DNA from 4 places in the Paenibacillus sp. DP01 genome. Region 2 is predicted to be linked to each of the others. Evidence: riboswitches for the same ligand, from Rfam matches in the RefSeq annotation. Region 2 holds a riboswitch; each other region holds the start of a gene.
What was found. A riboswitch is a leader RNA that binds a small molecule or an ion and turns the genes downstream of it on or off. The one in region 2 is predicted to bind cobalamin.

Region 1 (4,242 bases), 2.0 Mb from region 2:
TTGCCCGGTCGATTGCCTTCGGAATATCAATTTTGGCATGCACTGCTGCGAACAAAATAATCGGAATAAAAACGACACGTGTCGCCCCTTTGTCCACACACGCCTGTACTCCTTCGGCAATACTTGGGCGTGCCAACTCTAGAAAACAGGTTTCTACACACGTACCTGGCGCCCGATCTGCCACCGCTTGCGCAAATTCCAGTAGTTCCTGATTACCCTCTGGGTCCCGACTTCCATGTCCAACCAACAATATTGCATCCACTGCTGTGTTTTCCTCCTCATTGATAGGGATAGCCTACATGACGCCCTATTTTATATATATGCTTGTATCCTGTTCATCAAGCCTACCAACCCACTTAATCACCACAAACCGCGTTTACTTCTACTGTTGCTGGTGCATCTTCATGCCGGAAACCCGCAACGATGCCTACACGTTTGAAGAATTTATGAAAACGCTCGTTCGGATGCCCTTTTTCCTTATATTCAGCAATAATGTTCTCCACGATATCCGTAATCTGATCACCCGCAATTCCTTCCGCTACGGGCTGAGCGGCATGAGCATTTCGGCCAAATTTTTTGCCACCAAGGAAAAGATCGTATCCTCCCTTGCGATAGACGATGCCGATATCCTCCAGCACCGCTCCATAGCAAGCCATGCCGCATCCATTCAAAGCAATACTCGTTTCCTTGGGTGCCTGTAATCCGCCAAGTACAACCTGTAGATGCTCAGCCACAGGCACCGCATCATCTTTCTCCATATTGCAGAAGTCGCAGGCCTTCACCTTAAACACATCGCCGATCGGCATGACAATGAATCGTTCATCCCGAAGCCGTCCGACCAGTTCCTCGGGGTCTGCGCACGGCACGCGCAGCACGATCTGATGATCTGGCGTGTATTCCAGCTCGCCATCATCACCCGCTACCTCGGCGAGCAATGCCATCTGCCGAGCAGTGAACTTCTTGTTTCCCACGCCAGGGGAAACCCCCACCTCAAACAGCGCAGGCTTGCCAAAGCCGCCTGACGCCTTCCCAGTCGTAGCCACCGTTGCTGTTCCGACGGCGCTCTGGGCGGCAGGCGCTTGCCCGCTCCAGCGAGCATTGGCTTCGCCCGGCAGCTTGCCGCCGACAGCTAGGCGGCTTAGTGCCTCTGCTGCCAGCGATGCTGGAGCCGCTCCGGTTGGCTTCGCGGGCGCAGCCTGCACGGTAGCCATCGCTTGCGGGCGTGCCTGCGTGGCAACCGCAGCGCTGCTCGCGGAAGGCTCGGGAGACGCAGTCAGAGCTCCACCTCCCTGCGGTGTATCCAGCGCGCGATCCTCTTGCGCGCCCAGCGACCACGGCTCCGCTTCCGTGCGAAGCCGCTGATGCGGTTTGAGCACTTGCTCGGTCGCGTCCAGCGTGTATTTGCGCTGATAGCCGCGCGGAGTCACGATTAACCCGTCATACACTGTCGTCGAGGAATTGCCGATGATTACGGTCGTCAGCATCCCGATATCATGGTTAAGCATATCTTCCAGCGTCGTTACAATAACCTGCTGACGTTCACGATAAGCACTCTTCACCAGTCCAACTGGAGTTTGCGGATCACGGTAACGGAGCAAAATGGACTGCGTCTCCACAATCTGGCGGGTACGTCGACCACTGCGCGGATTGTATAAGGCAATCACAAAATCAGCCGAAGCCGCAGCTTCTACACGCTTCACGATCGTTTCCCACGGGGTCAGATGATCACTCAGACTGATTGTGCAAGCATCATGCATAACCGGCGCTCCCAACAACGAAGCACAGGATTGAATAGCCGAGATCCCCGGCACAACTTCTACCTCAACCCCGTCCTCGCGACGCCAGCCTTTTTGCATCAGCACTTCGTACACCAGCCCTGCCATGCCATAGACCCCAGCATCTCCACTAGAAATGACGGCTACCTTCTTACCCATCTCTGCTTGGCGAACCGCCTCCTGCGCACGGCTCACTTCTTCTGTCATCCCTGTGCGTACAATCTCCTGTCCGTTCAACAACGGACGAATCAAATCAACATAGGTATTGTAGCCGATAATGACCTCACTTTCGGCCAGCGCATCCAACGCCCGTTTTGTGATATGTTCCATATCTCCTGGTCCAAATCCAATCACCAGCAATTTTCCTAATGGGCTCATCGTGCTCCTCCTATCATCCTTTTCAGGGCAGCTATACTATCTATTTCAATAATTTGTGGCATCCTTTAACTCAAAAAAACCCCATCCTGCCCGGATGGGGTTCCTATGTACGTATCTCTCTTACCAGACGAAACAGCGTAAGAAGACAGTTCTTGTCTTCCTCCTATCTGCCGTTGTTTTCCATCTGTTTTGTTTACGCTTCAAACGCTGCTGCACGTTCATATCCACGCAAACCTGTAACCAACATGGAAAAAGCAACGTGTGCCTGATTTCCTGATTTCGTACACCCATCCTCTCCGCGAAGGTTAACGGTGCATACAGATCAAGGTAGGTCTCCTGGCTTGGCATCAACGGATTCTCTCGTCTTCCCCGTTTTGTACGAGTGACCATTTAAAAGAACCCTCTTCCTTACAGTGGCGGGACCGCTCGGGACTTGCACCCGATTCCCTGTTACCCTTTGCTCAACCGCAAAGGCACCTTGTCTGTCCGCTATTTGATTATGGGTCTTATCATAACCTTGCCTCAATCAGTTGTGCAAGCACGAAAAAAGCTTTATTTCAAGTTCTCTGCTTTATTTTTCAACATATGCAGCAGTTCATCCGGGTCCGCAGATATACTCAGTAGCGCTGGATGATCAGCTCCGGTAAACCCTTCCTGCACGCTATGACGTACCATTTCTACCAACGGGTCAAAATATCCATTCACATTCAGCAGCCCAATGGGCTTGCGATGTATACCGATTTGCGCCCAGCACAATACCTCGAACAGCTCCTCAAAGGTTCCCAAGCCTCCCGGAAGGGCTATAAACGCATCGGCCATCTCGCTCATCGCCGCTTTACGTTCATGCATGCTTGCTACCTCAATAAACTCGGTAACTCCCCGATGAATGATCTCTGCATCGAATAACAGGGTGGGCATAATGCCGGTGACCTGACCGTCACCCGCCAACAGTCCATCCGCCACCTTACCCATCAGCCCTCTGCTGGAGCCACCATAAATTAAACGGATATGCTGGCGAGCCATAGCTTCACCCAGCTTGCCTGCCGCCTCAACATATACCGATGAATGTCCAGGTCTGGACCCTGCAAATACACAAATAGAATTCATAAACGTCTCAGCTCCTGTCCTCAATATCATGCATCGAAACTTATTCATTATATTAGATAAATATTTTCGCTATAACAAAAAACTTTGTCGATGCATGTCCAACAAAAAAAGATAAAGACCTCGTAGGCCCTTATCTCTATTTTACTCTGTATTAGTAAATATAAGTTCATTTTTAGCTTACTGCATTTATCAGTTCTAGCTCATTTCAAATGACCGTTCACGCTCTTCAGACCACAGCCATGCACCGAATCGCTATGTTCGAAATATTTGCCCAACTCCACCATCATCGCACCCATGCGCTCTTCAGTTGGAAATACGACTCGTTCAATCCCTTCTTCCAAAATGGATTGTGCAGTCACCTTGCCTACCGATACAGCAATGACATCTTCACGAAAAGCTTCCAGTAAATCCTCCAGTCGATTTTGCTCTCTGGCATATTGGGCCAAAAATCGAATTTGCGGACCACTCGTGAACGTAACGGCATCAATCGTACGGTTTATAACATCATCTAGTAGCGCCTGCAATTTTGCTTCTTCAGGTGGGATATGCTTATAAGGAAGTACTTGGCGGGTCACTGCGCCTTGCTCATCCAGCCACTCTACCAACCGGGGGGCCGGGTCTCCATGCAGTTGCAACAGTACTTCCTTCCCCTTCAGATCATATGGGGCAAAAGCCCGTGTCAATCCGATCAAACTTCCGTCCTCGTCCCGTACTGCTGGCGTAAAGCCACGCTTTTTGAGTCCATTGACCGTCTTGTAGCCCCGTGCTGCAATGTTGGAGGATTGCAGCAACTCTATAATCTGCTCGGCCACGCCCATATCCTCTGCCATATCGAACAGAGCATCCAGTCCCATACCTGTCGTGAAGATGTACCAGTCCGGAGGGTTCTTCACCCACGATACAACAGCGTTGCGCAGCTCGATATCATCCAGAAAAACAGTCCCCTGGGCCGGGCGTTCTACTGGCTCGCCCCCCATCTTCA
Region 2 (4,242 bases):
ACGGTGTGCAATATGGTGAGCAGGAGCTATATGAACTGGCAGAGGCGGCTGGCAGAACGGGTACCGTGCTGGTGGTGGATGAGGCCTTTATTGATTTTATCCCACTGGAACGGCAAGTCTCATTATTGCCTGTGCTGGATCGCTATCCTCATGTGATTTTGATCCGATCGATGACCAAATTTTATGCCATTCCTGGCTTGCGATTGGGCTATGCGATTGCTCATCCGGACTATATCCGGCAAATGACGGCCAAACAGGTGACCTGGAGTGTTAATGGATTGGCGTTGCTGGCTGGAGAGGCGTGTCTGAGAAGTGGGCAAGCTTATGAGCGCCGCACACAGGAACTAATTGCGACGGAGCGCAGTCGCTTGCTGACTGCCTTAGCGGAATGGGGCTGCGGTGTCGTTCCCGGCGAAGCCAATTATGTGCTAGCAAGGGCGCCGGGAACGTGGAGTTCATCGGCTATTCAGCAGGCGCTTGGACAACGTGGGATTCTTATACGTAGCTGTGCCATGTATCCGGGGCTGTCGGCGAGCCATTTTCGAATTGCAGTCAAGGACGCCGAAGCCAATAATATGCTGCTGTCCGCACTCAGTGAAGTGCTGGAGGAGGAGCAGGGGCGTGATAGTTAGCTTGATCATAATGGCAGCCTATTTGCTGGACAGGCTAATCGGCGATCCGAGATGGTTGCCACATCCAGTCATTGGGATGGGACATGCCATTTCAGCATTGGAAAAAGCGATTCGTCGTAAGGTCCGCAGTGACCGGGGATTGAAACGTGCGGGTATACTGCTTCCACTCATTGTGGCAGGAGGCTCCTTTGGGCTTGCTTGGGGGCTATTGCGTGTGCTTGCCTGGATTCACCCATGGTTGTCTGTCGTCGTAGAAATTGTTCTGGTTGCAACCACAATTGCTTCCAAAGGACTAAAGGACGCAGGGATGGCCGTATACCGAGCGTTGCAGGCGAATGACCTGACTGTGGCACGTCGGGAGCTAGGCATGATTGTTGGGAGGGATACGCAGCAGCTTGACGAGCCTGAAATTGTACGCGGTACCGTCGAAACAGTCGCTGAAAATATCGTGGACGCCATTATTTCCCCGCTTTTTTATGCCCTGATCGGGGGAGCTCCCTTGGCACTGGCATATCGAGCTGTAAATACGCTTGATTCGATGGTTGGCTACAAAAATGAAAAGTATCTGCATTTAGGCTGGGCCTCGGCACGTCTGGATGATGTAGCTAACTACATTCCGGCTCGCCTGACAGCAGTTATGCTTGTGATAGCGGCGTGGTTGTATCGGCTGGATGCTGCAAGAAGCTGGCGCACAGTCAAGCAGGATGCGCGTCTGCACCCCAGTCCAAACAGCGGATTTCCCGAATCAGCGGTGGCAGGTGCCTTGGGGATTCGTCTTGGTGGCTATAACGTGTATCATGGCATACGCTCGTTTCGAGCATATATGGGCGAAGAGATACGACCACTGGAGTCGAAGGATATCCGGCATACCATCCGGCTGATGTTCGCCGTATCCACTATGTTTGTAGGGTTGTGTTTGTTGGGAGCTGCGGGGTGTTTTGCCTTGGGATGGATGCGGTGAGGAGTGACATTATTTTGAAACAAAATACAGAAGGGAAAAGAGTGCGAGAATGTGGACTAAGTCCGAACCCACAACAGGATAGTGAGCCGAATGATGCTAAAGAAGATCTGCAGTGGGACATGGAGCTCGTGCTAGTTCGTCATGGCACAACCTTATGGAATAAGGAACGTCGATATCTGGGACATGCCGATTTGAGTTTGCTGTCTGGAGCAGAGCAGGAATTAAAGCCTTTACGGGAAAAATTACAGGGCCAGTCCTTTGCTCAAATCTATTGCAGTGACTTGATGCGATGTCGCCAGACCTTGCAGATCATTTTGCCGGAGTCAGCAAAGACGTCTGAACGTTTCCTATCTGCTATGCCTCCCATGATGGAACCACGTCTGCGAGAACTTCACTTTGGCGAGTGGGATGGAAAAACGTATGACATGCTTAAGGATGTGGCGTTGTATCGCGCTTGGATTGATGAGCCGCAACGAATCACCCCGCCTGGAGGAGAGTCCTGGGTCCATTTTGTGAATCGTCTGCGTGAATTCCTTGACTCTCTGTTTGCGTGGCGCATTGCTTTGAAGGTTCAGCCAATAGAGTCGAATGCTGCACCGCCCTCTGTTTTGGTTGTCACGCATGGTGGAGTAATTCGCCAATTGGTTTGTATGCTGATACCAGGTCATGATTTTTGGAGTCTGAATCCAAAACCGGGAGAAGCGATTAGGCTTCAGTTAAGGCTGGCAGGACTGCACAATTGTATAGCAAAATTGCTTTTTCACTAGGGTAGTTGTGGCGAATCAAGCAGCTGTTTGGGTTGTAAGCTAACTCTTTTTAACCTATAATCATCAAGTAAAAGAACGGCTTGACTACACTACATCAAATATCCAGCAGACGAGGTCGGCGCCGTGTGAGGGAACTTGCTTTTCTTCATTGCGCTGTTAAAAGGGAAGTCGGTGTGAGTCCGACGCGGTCCCGCCACTGTAAATGGAAACATGCTCATTAGCCCTGTTACATGTGCCGCCAAGCATGTGAAAGAATATCAGGGCATGCCTCTTCCATAAGTCAGGATACCTGCCCGTCCGCCTGTCACCATAATCCTTCGAGGAAAGGATGACGTGTTCGCAGTGACTGTCCATGCGGAAAGAAGCTGCCCGCCTGCGCACGATCTGTGCTAACGTGACCCCTGTATCCTGATATGAGGATGCGGGGGTTTTTGATAGGAAAAGAAGGCTGGAATGAGGAAAATATCGGATGATGTTCAAGTAACGCTCTTAACGATTTTTGTATGAAGGGGTGCAAATCATGGCAGGCAAAAAAATAAAGGTATGGACAACAGGTCTATTGGCGCTGATATTGGCAGTTGTGCTGAGTGCATGTGGCGCGAATGGAAAAAATGTAGAAAATAAAGAGGGCCAAGCTTCTTCACAGCAGCCGGGACAGACCGTAACCGCACAAGAGCCTCCGGGCAAAACGGTTTACCCGCTAACGGTTAAGGATGCAACAGGACAGGAATTTACATTTAAAAAGGCACCGGACAAGATTGTTTCCGTCTCCCCGGCAGAAACTGAAGCGCTGTTCGCTATCGGATTGGATAAGGAAATTGTTGGTGTATCCGACTACTCTGATTACCCAGAGGCAGCTACGAAAAAGCCTAAAGTGGGCGGTATTATGAAACCGAACGAAGAGGCGATCATTGCTGCGAACCCGGAAGTTGTTTTTGCAGGAATTTCACTTAGTGAACAGGCTACGACTAAGCTGCGTGACATGGGAATTATGATTTTTAAAACGGAACCGAAAACCGTTGAAGATGTCACAGCTAACATCGAATTGTATGGGAAAATCACCGATCATCAGAAAGAAGCGAGAGCGGTGACCGACAAGATGAGAGCAGATGTAGCGGAAGTGAAAGAAGGAGTTAAAAATATCGGCAAAGGGCAGAAGCTACGGGTATACGTCGAATTTTCACCAGGCTGGACAGTGGGTAAAGGCGAGTTTATGGACGAACTGATCACATTGGCGGGCGGCGAAAACGTGGGTGCCACGCAGAAGGGCTGGTACCAAATCAGTGAGGAAAATATTATAGCTGCCAACCCTGACGTGATTTTATACAGCAAAAGTGTGAAGGATGACAAAACAGGCCAGTCCCTCGGCGATATCATAAAAGCTCGTAGTGGATGGGATCAAATATCGGCTGTTCGTAACAATCGTGTATTTGCCGTGGATGATAATTTGATTAGCCGTCCAGGTCCACGCGTAACAGAAGGACTCAAGGAAGTAGCCAAGGGCGTGTACCCTGAAATTTTCAAATGAACCGTAGACTGATCGGTTTTGGGGGGACTGGTCTTGTCTTGCTGCTGCTGACGCTGCTGCTCTGTCTTGGCATCGGCTCGGTCAGTCTTCCGGTCAGCCAGATCACAGGTATTTTGATCAACCACCTACCGTGGTTAGATGATACGTTTACACCGGATTGGAATACATCTGCAGAGCAGATTATTTTGAAGGTCAGACTGCCAAGAGTGTTACTGGGAATGTTGGTCGGAGCAGCGCTGGCGCTGGCGGGAGCTGGATTTCAGGGTGTGTTGCGTAATCCCTTGGCTGATCCCTATACCCTTGGGGTATCCTCGGGAGCTTCGGTAGGAGCGGCAGTGCTGATTTATTGGGGGC
Region 3 (4,242 bases), 2.0 Mb from region 2:
TTCTTTTTTCAACGGGAGCCCTTCGCGAATTGCGGGTTCATCCACCTGAATCATGCTAATACCCGCTTGTTCGAGTGCCTCTACCTCTGCCCGTAATGCCAGAGCTAATTGCAAAGCAACTTGCCTGCGTGGAATATCATTGCGTTCAAAGGACCAGTTCAAAATGGTCACAGGGCCTGTAAGCATTCCTTTAACTGGTTTGGAGGTTAACGATTGGGCAAATGCCGCCTCTTCCACAGTCATTGGTTGATCGAACGACACATCTCCGTAAATAATCGGCGGTTTAACACAGCGGGAACCGTAGGATTGCACCCATCCGTTTTGTGTAAAAGCAAAGCCTTTCAGCTTTTCGCCAAAAAACTCCACCATGTCGGTCCGTTCAAACTCCCCATGTACAAGCACATCTATGCCAATGTCCTCTTGAATATCAATCCATTCCTTGATCTGCTGCTGGATGAATGTCCGATATTGCTCGGCAGACCATTCTCCTTTGCGATAGTGCAGACGGGCCTTGCGAACCTCAGCAGTTTGCGGGAAGCTGCCGATGGTCGTCGTAGGCAGTGGGGGCAACTTCAGCCTATTTTGCTGAATTATACGGCGCTCGGCGAAAGGAACGCTGCGTGATAGTGGCTCCTTTGCCAACAGGTTGGCCAAATCGGCAGCTGTCTGTACCCTTGCCGCTGAGCTGTTGAAGCGGGCTACCGCTTCCGCACTTTGCTCAAGCTTGGCAAGTGCGGATGGATCATGCTTACCAAGTGCAGCCGTCAAGACTGCGATTTCATCCAGCTTTTCATCGGCAAAGGCTAGGGCATGCACCAGCTCTCGGTCCAGCTTGTGCTCTGCTTCCAGACTGACCGGCACATGCAGCAGACTGCACGATGGCTGCACGATAAGCTGTTCTGCATTGATTTGTTCTGCTAACTGGCCCAACAGCGCAGCCATGGCATTCAGGTCGCTGCGCCATATATTGCGCCCATCAATGACACCAGCACCCAGCGTTTTCCCTTTGGGGAAGCCATGTCGCGATATATGCTGGAGATTTTCGCCATCATCATAGACAAAATCAAGACCCAGTCCCTGGACTGGAAGTTCAGTCAGACGCTCATAATGATCTAGGCTACCAAAGTAGGTTTGCAGCATGATGTTTAAGGAGGGAGCAGCTTGGGTCAAAGCTTCATAGACCTCCTGAATAATATCCAGATCCTCTACTGGGAATGAGGTGGTCAGGACAGGTTCATCGATTTGGACCCATTGTACGCCTTCTGCTGCTAGTTCGGACAGGACTCGGGCGTATAAAGGCAGGAAGGTTCGTATAATAGAGGCCAGATCCTTACGATCATAGCCTTTGGATAAAACAACAAATGAGTAGGGACCGATGAGAACCGGTTTACCGTCAATACCTAGCTCCTGCTTTGCTTCACGATAAGCGAGTAAGGGCTTATTTTCAGTGAGCACTGGAGCCGCATTTTCCAATTCGGGAACGATGTAGTGGTAATTGGTATTCATCCATTTGGTCATTTCGCTGGCGGTAGCTCCCTTCTGCCCACGTGCCATCCCGAAATACACAGACAGAGGAACCGGACCTGTAGGACGATAGTTGAACCGTTCGGGTACGAGACCGAACATCACAGATGTATCCAGCACATGATCGTAATAGGAAAAGTCTCCGACAGGAATGCGATCAATCCCTTTGTCACGTTGCTTGCTCAGATGCTCCAGACGCAATCTTTTCATCTCACTATGCAGTTCACTTTCGTTAATACTACCCTGCCAGAAGCGCTCCAGTGCTTTCTTCCATTCCCGGTTCCCGCCGATACGCGGATATCCCAGATTACTGCTAGTCAAACCGGACAATGTAGATCGTTCGTTAATGGACATGTAGGTTTCCTCCTAAGTGGTAGCCAGTTTATTTTTACGTACCAAAAAAGGCATTCTGTCCCCAAGGCTAAAAATAAGTAGGGGAAAGAATGCCTCCGCGATTAAAATTCAAAAATACGGCGACTGCTCTTAACACCTCCCTATCTTCCGTAGGTACTGCGATGTTGTTAAAATAGGCAGGTCTCCTGACTTACGGATCATGACGTTCAGCATCCCTTCCCGGTCTGTGGACCAGTGGGTGTATGAGCAGCTGAACATTCCCCGTTTACAGTGGCGGGACCGTCCCGGATTTGCACCGGCTTCCCTTTTAAGTCTGATCTGAATAGAACAGACACCTATTTCCAAACTATGCGATTAAGGTATGACGAATAATTATGCACTCGTATACTTGTTCACCATCATAAGTGAAACTCACAGGATGTGCAATAGAAACAGTAATAGAAACTGGGGTGCAATCTGTTAGTTATATGCAAAAAAGACAAGCCCAACCCATCGTGGGGAACTTGTCTTTGGTATAGCATCTTGCTAAGTAGAACATCGCCTTTAAGCTAATGAAACGGTGTAACCTGCTTGAGTACTGGCTTTCACATCTACCAGGCGCTGATTACGGCTGCCCCGAAAGGGGAGGGTCAGATCTTTTTGCTGTTCAACAAAACGGCCATCTACAATCACGTCACACAATAGCGCCAGCTCCTGTCGCTCCTGATCCATGAGCAGATCTTCGTAAACAAAGCCTGTGTAGGCCCAGACGGTTCGGTCGGGACAAGCCGCACGGAAGTCACGTACAAATTGCGAGCATTCTGCTGCTGAGAAAAAAGGGTCTCCCCCGCAGAGAGTCAATCCGTCCAACAGCGGATTATCCATGATATCACGGATGACCTCCTGTTGACGCTCGGGCGTGAATGGCTCCCCTGCGCGAAAGTTCCACGAAGCTGGATTAAAGCAGCCGGGACAGGCATGGCGGCAACCGCTAATGAATACGACGGTGCGCAGGCCGTATCCTTCATTCAGAGATTCCGGAATATAGCCGCACAAATTCACTTATGCTTCACCCGGTCGCGAACTTCGGCTTGCTTGGCAGCATTAAAACGAACGGTATAATCACCTGTCAGATATCCGGTTACCCGACGTAAACGCTGAAAGTGCGTGTGTTCCTCATCCGTGCCGCATTGAGGACAGCTTGTCCCGATAATCCCTTCATAGCCGCATTCCGTACAACGATCCACCGGATGGTTGATGGAGAAGTAGCCAATGTTCTGATGCAGCGCGTATTGAACAATTTTAAGAAACGCCTCCGGGTTATTCCGCGCATTACCGTCCAGCTCGATGTATGAAATTGCACCCGCATTACATAGATTATGGAACGGAGCCTCCAAGCTGATTTTACGAGCAGCCGGGAGCTTGTAATACACCGGAATATGAAAGGAATTCGTGTAATATTCCCGGTCATTTACTTCAGGAATAACTCCGAAGTCACGTTGATCCAGCAATGTGAACTTGCCCGACAGCCCTTCGGCAGGTGTCGCGAACAGTGTAATATTTAGATTGTGATGTTCACTCATTCGATCACAATACACGCGCATGGAGGTGATGATTCGCTGTGCTTCACGGTATACAAAATCATCCTCTCCGTGGTGTTTTCCGTATAATGCTTTCATACACTCAGCCAGCCCGATAAATCCGATCGAAAGCGTACCGTGCTTTAGGACGCTTCCCACCTTCTCATCAGGTGCCAGTTCTTTTCCGCCTTCCCATACCCCTTCGCGCATCATAAAGTCCGAGGCTTTGGCTGGCTGGCTGGTCTGGATATGATAGCGATGGATTAGACCGTCTACTGCAATTCGCATAACCTCTTCCAGTCTCGCGTCAAAGCGGTCACGGTCAGGTGTCAGACGCTTGCCTGTGCAAATACCATATTCAATCCCGAGCCGTACCAGATTAATAGTATTAAATGAGAGATTACCCTTGCCGCTCTGGCGGTTTCTGCCGAAACGGTCAGAAATGGTACGGGTACGGCAGCCCATCGTGGCAATGATGGTATCCGGGTCATCTGCGCGGTAATAAGGCAGATTGAAGGTAGCATCCACATTCACAAAGTTGGGATACATCCGCTTGCTGGAGCATTCTACCGCTTTTATGAACAAATCGTAGTTGATATCGCCCTCTGCCTGGTTGACTCCTTTTTTACATTGGAAAATATGTTGTGGGAAAATAGGAGTTTCCCCGCTGCCCAGTCCACGAATCGTGGCTTCCAGCAGCGATTGCGAAACAAGCCGACCTTCAGCAGACGTACACATCCCGTAATTCAGTGAAGTGAACGGAATTTGCCCCCCTGCCCGACTGCTCATCGTGTTCAGGTTATGA
Region 4 (4,242 bases), 1.8 Mb from region 2:
GCGTTCCCTTACACGGCCTTCTCCCAAAATGTAGGTCTGATCTCGCTGACTCGCGTCAAATCCCGTAACGTTATTTTTGCTGCTGGCGGCATTATGGTCGTCCTCGGTTTGCTGCCTAAGCTGGCTGCCTTGACGACAGTGATTCCTAACGCTGTGCTGGGCGGGGCGATGATCGTCATGTTTGGCTCGGTTGCTGCATCAGGCATGTCTATTTTGTCAGAAGTGGATCTGCGGAAAGAAAGCAATCTGCTGATTGCAGCATGCAGTATTGCCGTGGGCCTAGGCTCAGCTGTTCTGCCGCAAATGTTCGACCAACTGCCGAGCTTTGCCAAAATGCTGCTGCAAAACGGCATCGTATCTGGCTCGATTACGGCAATTGTCTTGAACATTGTTTTGGCAAGAAAACAGGGTGAATCGGTCAAAGGCGTTAATGTCTCAGAAGTTCCACAGAAGGTTTGATGAATAGGAAATAAACAAAAACAGCCGGAGAGAGGGCGTAGCCTCTTTTCCGGCTGTTTGGGATGGGGTTATCCAGAACTAGTTATTTATTAAGCAGCATGAAATTATTGATAAAACCCTCTTTCTGTATGAAGATCGGGGTTTGGATTTTCGAGTGGTAGGAAGAGGCATGGTATAATCTACCTTAAGGACTTTGGATAGTGGTGGATGTTTTCGGACCACGGCGCAGCTTCCCGAAAGGGGGTGAAGCCGATGGTCAACCTTGTGTCGTGCTATGATGTGCTGCGTTGGATGGTTACGTTACTAAGCCTGGTGTTTAGTATTCGTAAGCTTTATCGCTGGCTGCGTCGGAAATTTCGGAACAAGCGAAAACCCACCGCGTAATTAGGTTGGCCCCTAACGGTGGGTTTCGTTCGCAATAACATTCAGTTATGCAGCGCGCCGTGGTGGTGATCCACAGCCTTTCAAGTCCTAAGAGTCTTTGCCGTTGGAGCGGCGAAGGCTCTTTTTAGTATACGGATACGGTGGTTATCTCTATACCTAATTTTAACACGTGAATTGTGTGCACGCAACGTTAAGACATACCTTCAATTGCGCGCAAGCAATGAATAGCCTTGGCCTTGATTCACACTATATCATTCAAATTTAAATTATTACGCAACATTTGTTGACAAGCCAGTAGCAACAAAATAAGATAATCCTAAATCGTAATAAAAAGGAATAAAGGAAGAAAACAGGTGTGAGCCGGACAACTCTATATACGAAGTTTCGTAGAGACGATGTAGATAGTTGTTGAGCGTGTTCACTTAAAAGGGAAGTTCGGTAGATTCCGACACGGACCCGCCACTGTATACAGGCATCAGCAGGGTACTGCTGGAGCTTTCAGAACAAGCCACTGGAACTGTGAGGAACCGGGAAGGCCTGAAAGATACGCTTGGAGTCAGGAGACCTGCCTGTTTTGACATCACTGTCAGACCCACGGGATGCTGGGGAGGTGGTTAGGCGTGCTGCATACGGAATGTCTGAAACCGATCTGATCCCTTCTATGTTCTTGGAGCTGGCTTTGAGGTGAGTTTTGACATTTTATAATGAAAGCATTTCTGACTGCTGATCAAGTGGTCGGGAATGCTTTTTCGCGTTTTGCGTTAGGTTTATACGATTTTACAAGATAGAGGGGGAAATGTGGGATGATAGGCAATCGTAATAGGCGTTCATGGTTCATATGTACAGGATTGCTGCTGCTGATGGCAGTTATGACTCTTTCGGGATGTGGCGCAGCCACGAAGACGGAGGATAGCTCGGGCAAGGGTGAGAACACGTCTGCACAACAGACTCGAGCAGATAAAAAGCTGGTGATGGCGTATACGTGGAAACCGTCCGGCGTCGATCCGCATGGAGATAATAGCTGGGACGTGATGCGTTCCGGTGCCGGTGAGACACTCATTCGTTTGAATGAAAAACTGGAACCTGTAGCTTGGCTAGCCAAGGAATGGAAGCATGATAGTCCTAATGTGTGGTCGTTCAGCGTGCAGGATAAGGTCACGTTTCATAATGGAAAGAGCATGGATGCAGTAAGTGTAAAAGCATCTTTGCTGCGCTCAATCGAAAAAAGCCATCTGGCGAAGGATTTACTGGATGTGAAGTCCATTGATGTAACTGGTCCGCTGACGCTGAAAATTACGACAAACCAGTCGAATGCAGCGCTGGTATCCAATTTGGCTGATCCGTCAACGATTGTACTGGATGTGGCATCCATGAAAGATGAGCAAAGCTACCCTGCGATGACAGGTGCCTTTAAAATCAAAGCCTTCAACAAGGATCAATCCTTGGTCGTCGAGCGTTATGACGGATACTGGGGCGAAAAGGCGCGATTGGCCGAAGCGACGATGAAATTCATTACGGACGGTAATTCGCGCCTGATGGCGTTGCAATCTGGTGAGGTGGATGTAGCGACGGATATTCCGGTAGATAACGCAGAGGTATTAAAAAAGAACGACAAGCTACAAGTGCTGTCGGCTCCATCCTTGCGCACCCATATGATTGTGTACAACATGGAATCACCTGTGTTCAAGGATGCAACCAACCGTAAGGTGGTGGACAGTCTGATTCCGCGCGCATCCATTGTGAGCGCCGTCATGAGAGGCTTCGGTACGGAAGCAAGCAGCCCGTTTCCGAGCATTCTTCCCTTCGGTAAGATTGAGCGCAAAGCATTGGACGGAACGGCGGAGCAGTTGTTGACGAAGGATGGCTGGCAGAAGGATGCCCAAGGTACGTGGACCAAGCAGGGCAAGCCATTCGAGGTTACGCTGCTGACCTTCCCACAGCGTCCGGAGCTATCCGTCATGGCTGAGGTGATTCAGAGCCAATTGCTGAATGAGGGAATCCAGGTCAAGATTCGCAAGGTGGAAAATATCGACGAGGCATTGACCAAAAATGATTGGGATTTTGCTATGTACAGCATGCTCACGGCCCATACAGGGGAGCCGCAGTATTTTATGGACATGTTCTACTCTTCTACAAGTGAAGCGAATGTAAGCCGTTATGCTTCCAAACCGCTGGAGAATATTCTTCACAGCCTGAAGTTGGCGAAGGATACCGCACAGCGTAATACGGTAACACTGCAAGCGCTGGATATCATCAATACAGATTTACCGCAGTCGTTCATTGTGCACCCTGACAATGTGTTTGGTGTGAAAAAAGGAGTAAAGGGCTTTACACCTCATCCGATCGAGTATTACTACATTACAGCGCAATCTGATATTGCGGAATAACGAGCAACGTATCCTATGATTCGTTTTATATTGGAACGTGTGGCGCAGCTGCCCATCATTGTATTCGTTGTATCTACGCTGACTTTTGTACTGATGAGGCTGGCTCCTGGTGACCCTGCTCTCATTTTGCTCACCGCGCATAATGTTCCTGCTTCTGGGGAGGCGCTAACCGCGCTGCGAAACGAACTGGGCTTGAATGAGCCGCTTCATATTCAATATGTGAACTGGCTGAGGGATGTGTTCACAGGACATTGGGGAACCTCGTATGTGTCCAAGGAGCCGGTGCTAAACGAACTATGGAGCAGACTGCCCGCTACGGTGGAGCTAGCTTTGGCGGGCTTTGCCGTCATGACGGTGCTTACGCTTGGGATGGGACTGGCTGCCTCGCTAAAAGTCAGCGGTCCACTAGATCGTCTGGGCAGGCTGTTCGCTTTGCTGGGATCGTCAATCCCTTCTTTTTGGCTTGGTTTTCTGCTGATCTATCTATTTTCCGTTCGCTTGGGCTGGCTACCATCCATGGGAAGGGAGGACTGGACACATTTAGTACTCCCAGCGCTGACGCTTGGTGCAGGATTGGGAACGGTGCAAGCCCGTGTATTGCGTGCTCAAATGCTGGAGCTGAGTGACCGGAATTTTGTGAAGGCAGCGAGGGCTCGCGGTTTTTCACGTATGCATATTCTCTTTTTTGAGATATTTAAACATGCCGTTCTGCCTATGATCACGCTGTTAGGTACGAATCTATCATTTATGCTGGCAGGTAACGTCATCGTAGAAACCATTTTTTCATGGCCAGGGTTAGGAAAGTATTTTATAGATGCAATTACGCAGCGTGATTACCCGGTGATTCAGGGATATGTTATGTTTGCCGCGTTTTTAATTGTAGGTGTTCAGTGTTTGGTGGATGTGGTCCAGACGGTGATAGATCCAAGGCTGCGTTTGCGTTAAGGGGGGAGCTGAAAATGAAAAAGATACGACTTTCCTTTAGAGGAAGCTTGCTGGCAGGGGGCGCACT

Region 1: it holds a riboswitch for cobalamin, as region 2 does, so the genes downstream of both, cobJ (precorrin-3B C(17)-methyltransferase) here and ACH59B_RS06845 (ABC transporter substrate-binding protein) in region 2, are expected to answer to the same signal.
Region 3: it holds a riboswitch for cobalamin, as region 2 does, so the genes downstream of both, metE (5-methyltetrahydropteroyltriglutamate--homocysteine S-methyltransferase) here and ACH59B_RS06845 (ABC transporter substrate-binding protein) in region 2, are expected to answer to the same signal.
Region 4: it holds a riboswitch for cobalamin, as region 2 does, so the genes downstream of both, ACH59B_RS24685 (ABC transporter substrate-binding protein) here and ACH59B_RS06845 (ABC transporter substrate-binding protein) in region 2, are expected to answer to the same signal.

Annotation. Positions count from the first base shown of each region.
Region 1 covers NZ_CP173059.1:5,356,782-5,361,023, forward strand. Annotated here, with positions in the region: gene ACH59B_RS23615 (sirohydrochlorin chelatase) at 1-262, opposite strand, end outside; gene cobJ (precorrin-3B C(17)-methyltransferase) at 357-2,153, opposite strand; cobalamin riboswitch at 2,462-2,649, opposite strand; gene ACH59B_RS23625 (TIGR00730 family Rossman fold protein) at 2,706-3,260, opposite strand; gene ACH59B_RS23630 (uroporphyrinogen-III synthase) at 3,461-4,242, opposite strand, start outside.
Region 2 covers NZ_CP173059.1:1,587,899-1,592,140, forward strand. Annotated here, with positions in the region: gene cobD (threonine-phosphate decarboxylase CobD) at 1-632, shown strand, start outside; gene cbiB (adenosylcobinamide-phosphate synthase CbiB) at 622-1,593, shown strand; gene ACH59B_RS06840 (histidine phosphatase family protein) at 1,608-2,360, shown strand; cobalamin riboswitch at 2,456-2,672, shown strand; gene ACH59B_RS06845 (ABC transporter substrate-binding protein) at 2,881-3,888, shown strand; gene ACH59B_RS06850 (iron ABC transporter permease) at 3,885-4,242, shown strand, end outside.
Region 3 covers NZ_CP173059.1:5,386,226-5,390,467, reverse strand. Annotated here, with positions in the region: gene metE (5-methyltetrahydropteroyltriglutamate--homocysteine S-methyltransferase) at 1-1,878, opposite strand, end outside; cobalamin riboswitch at 2,036-2,232, opposite strand; gene nrdG (anaerobic ribonucleoside-triphosphate reductase activating protein) at 2,422-2,919, opposite strand; gene ACH59B_RS23745 (anaerobic ribonucleoside triphosphate reductase) at 2,916-4,242, opposite strand, start outside.
Region 4 covers NZ_CP173059.1:5,596,785-5,601,026, reverse strand. Annotated here, with positions in the region: gene ACH59B_RS24695 (nucleobase:cation symporter-2 family protein) at 1-459, shown strand, start outside; gene ACH59B_RS24690 (hypothetical protein) at 712-843, shown strand; cobalamin riboswitch at 1,226-1,431, shown strand; gene ACH59B_RS24685 (ABC transporter substrate-binding protein) at 1,647-3,230, shown strand; gene nikB (nickel ABC transporter permease) at 3,246-4,175, shown strand; gene nikC (nickel transporter permease) at 4,190-4,242, shown strand, end outside.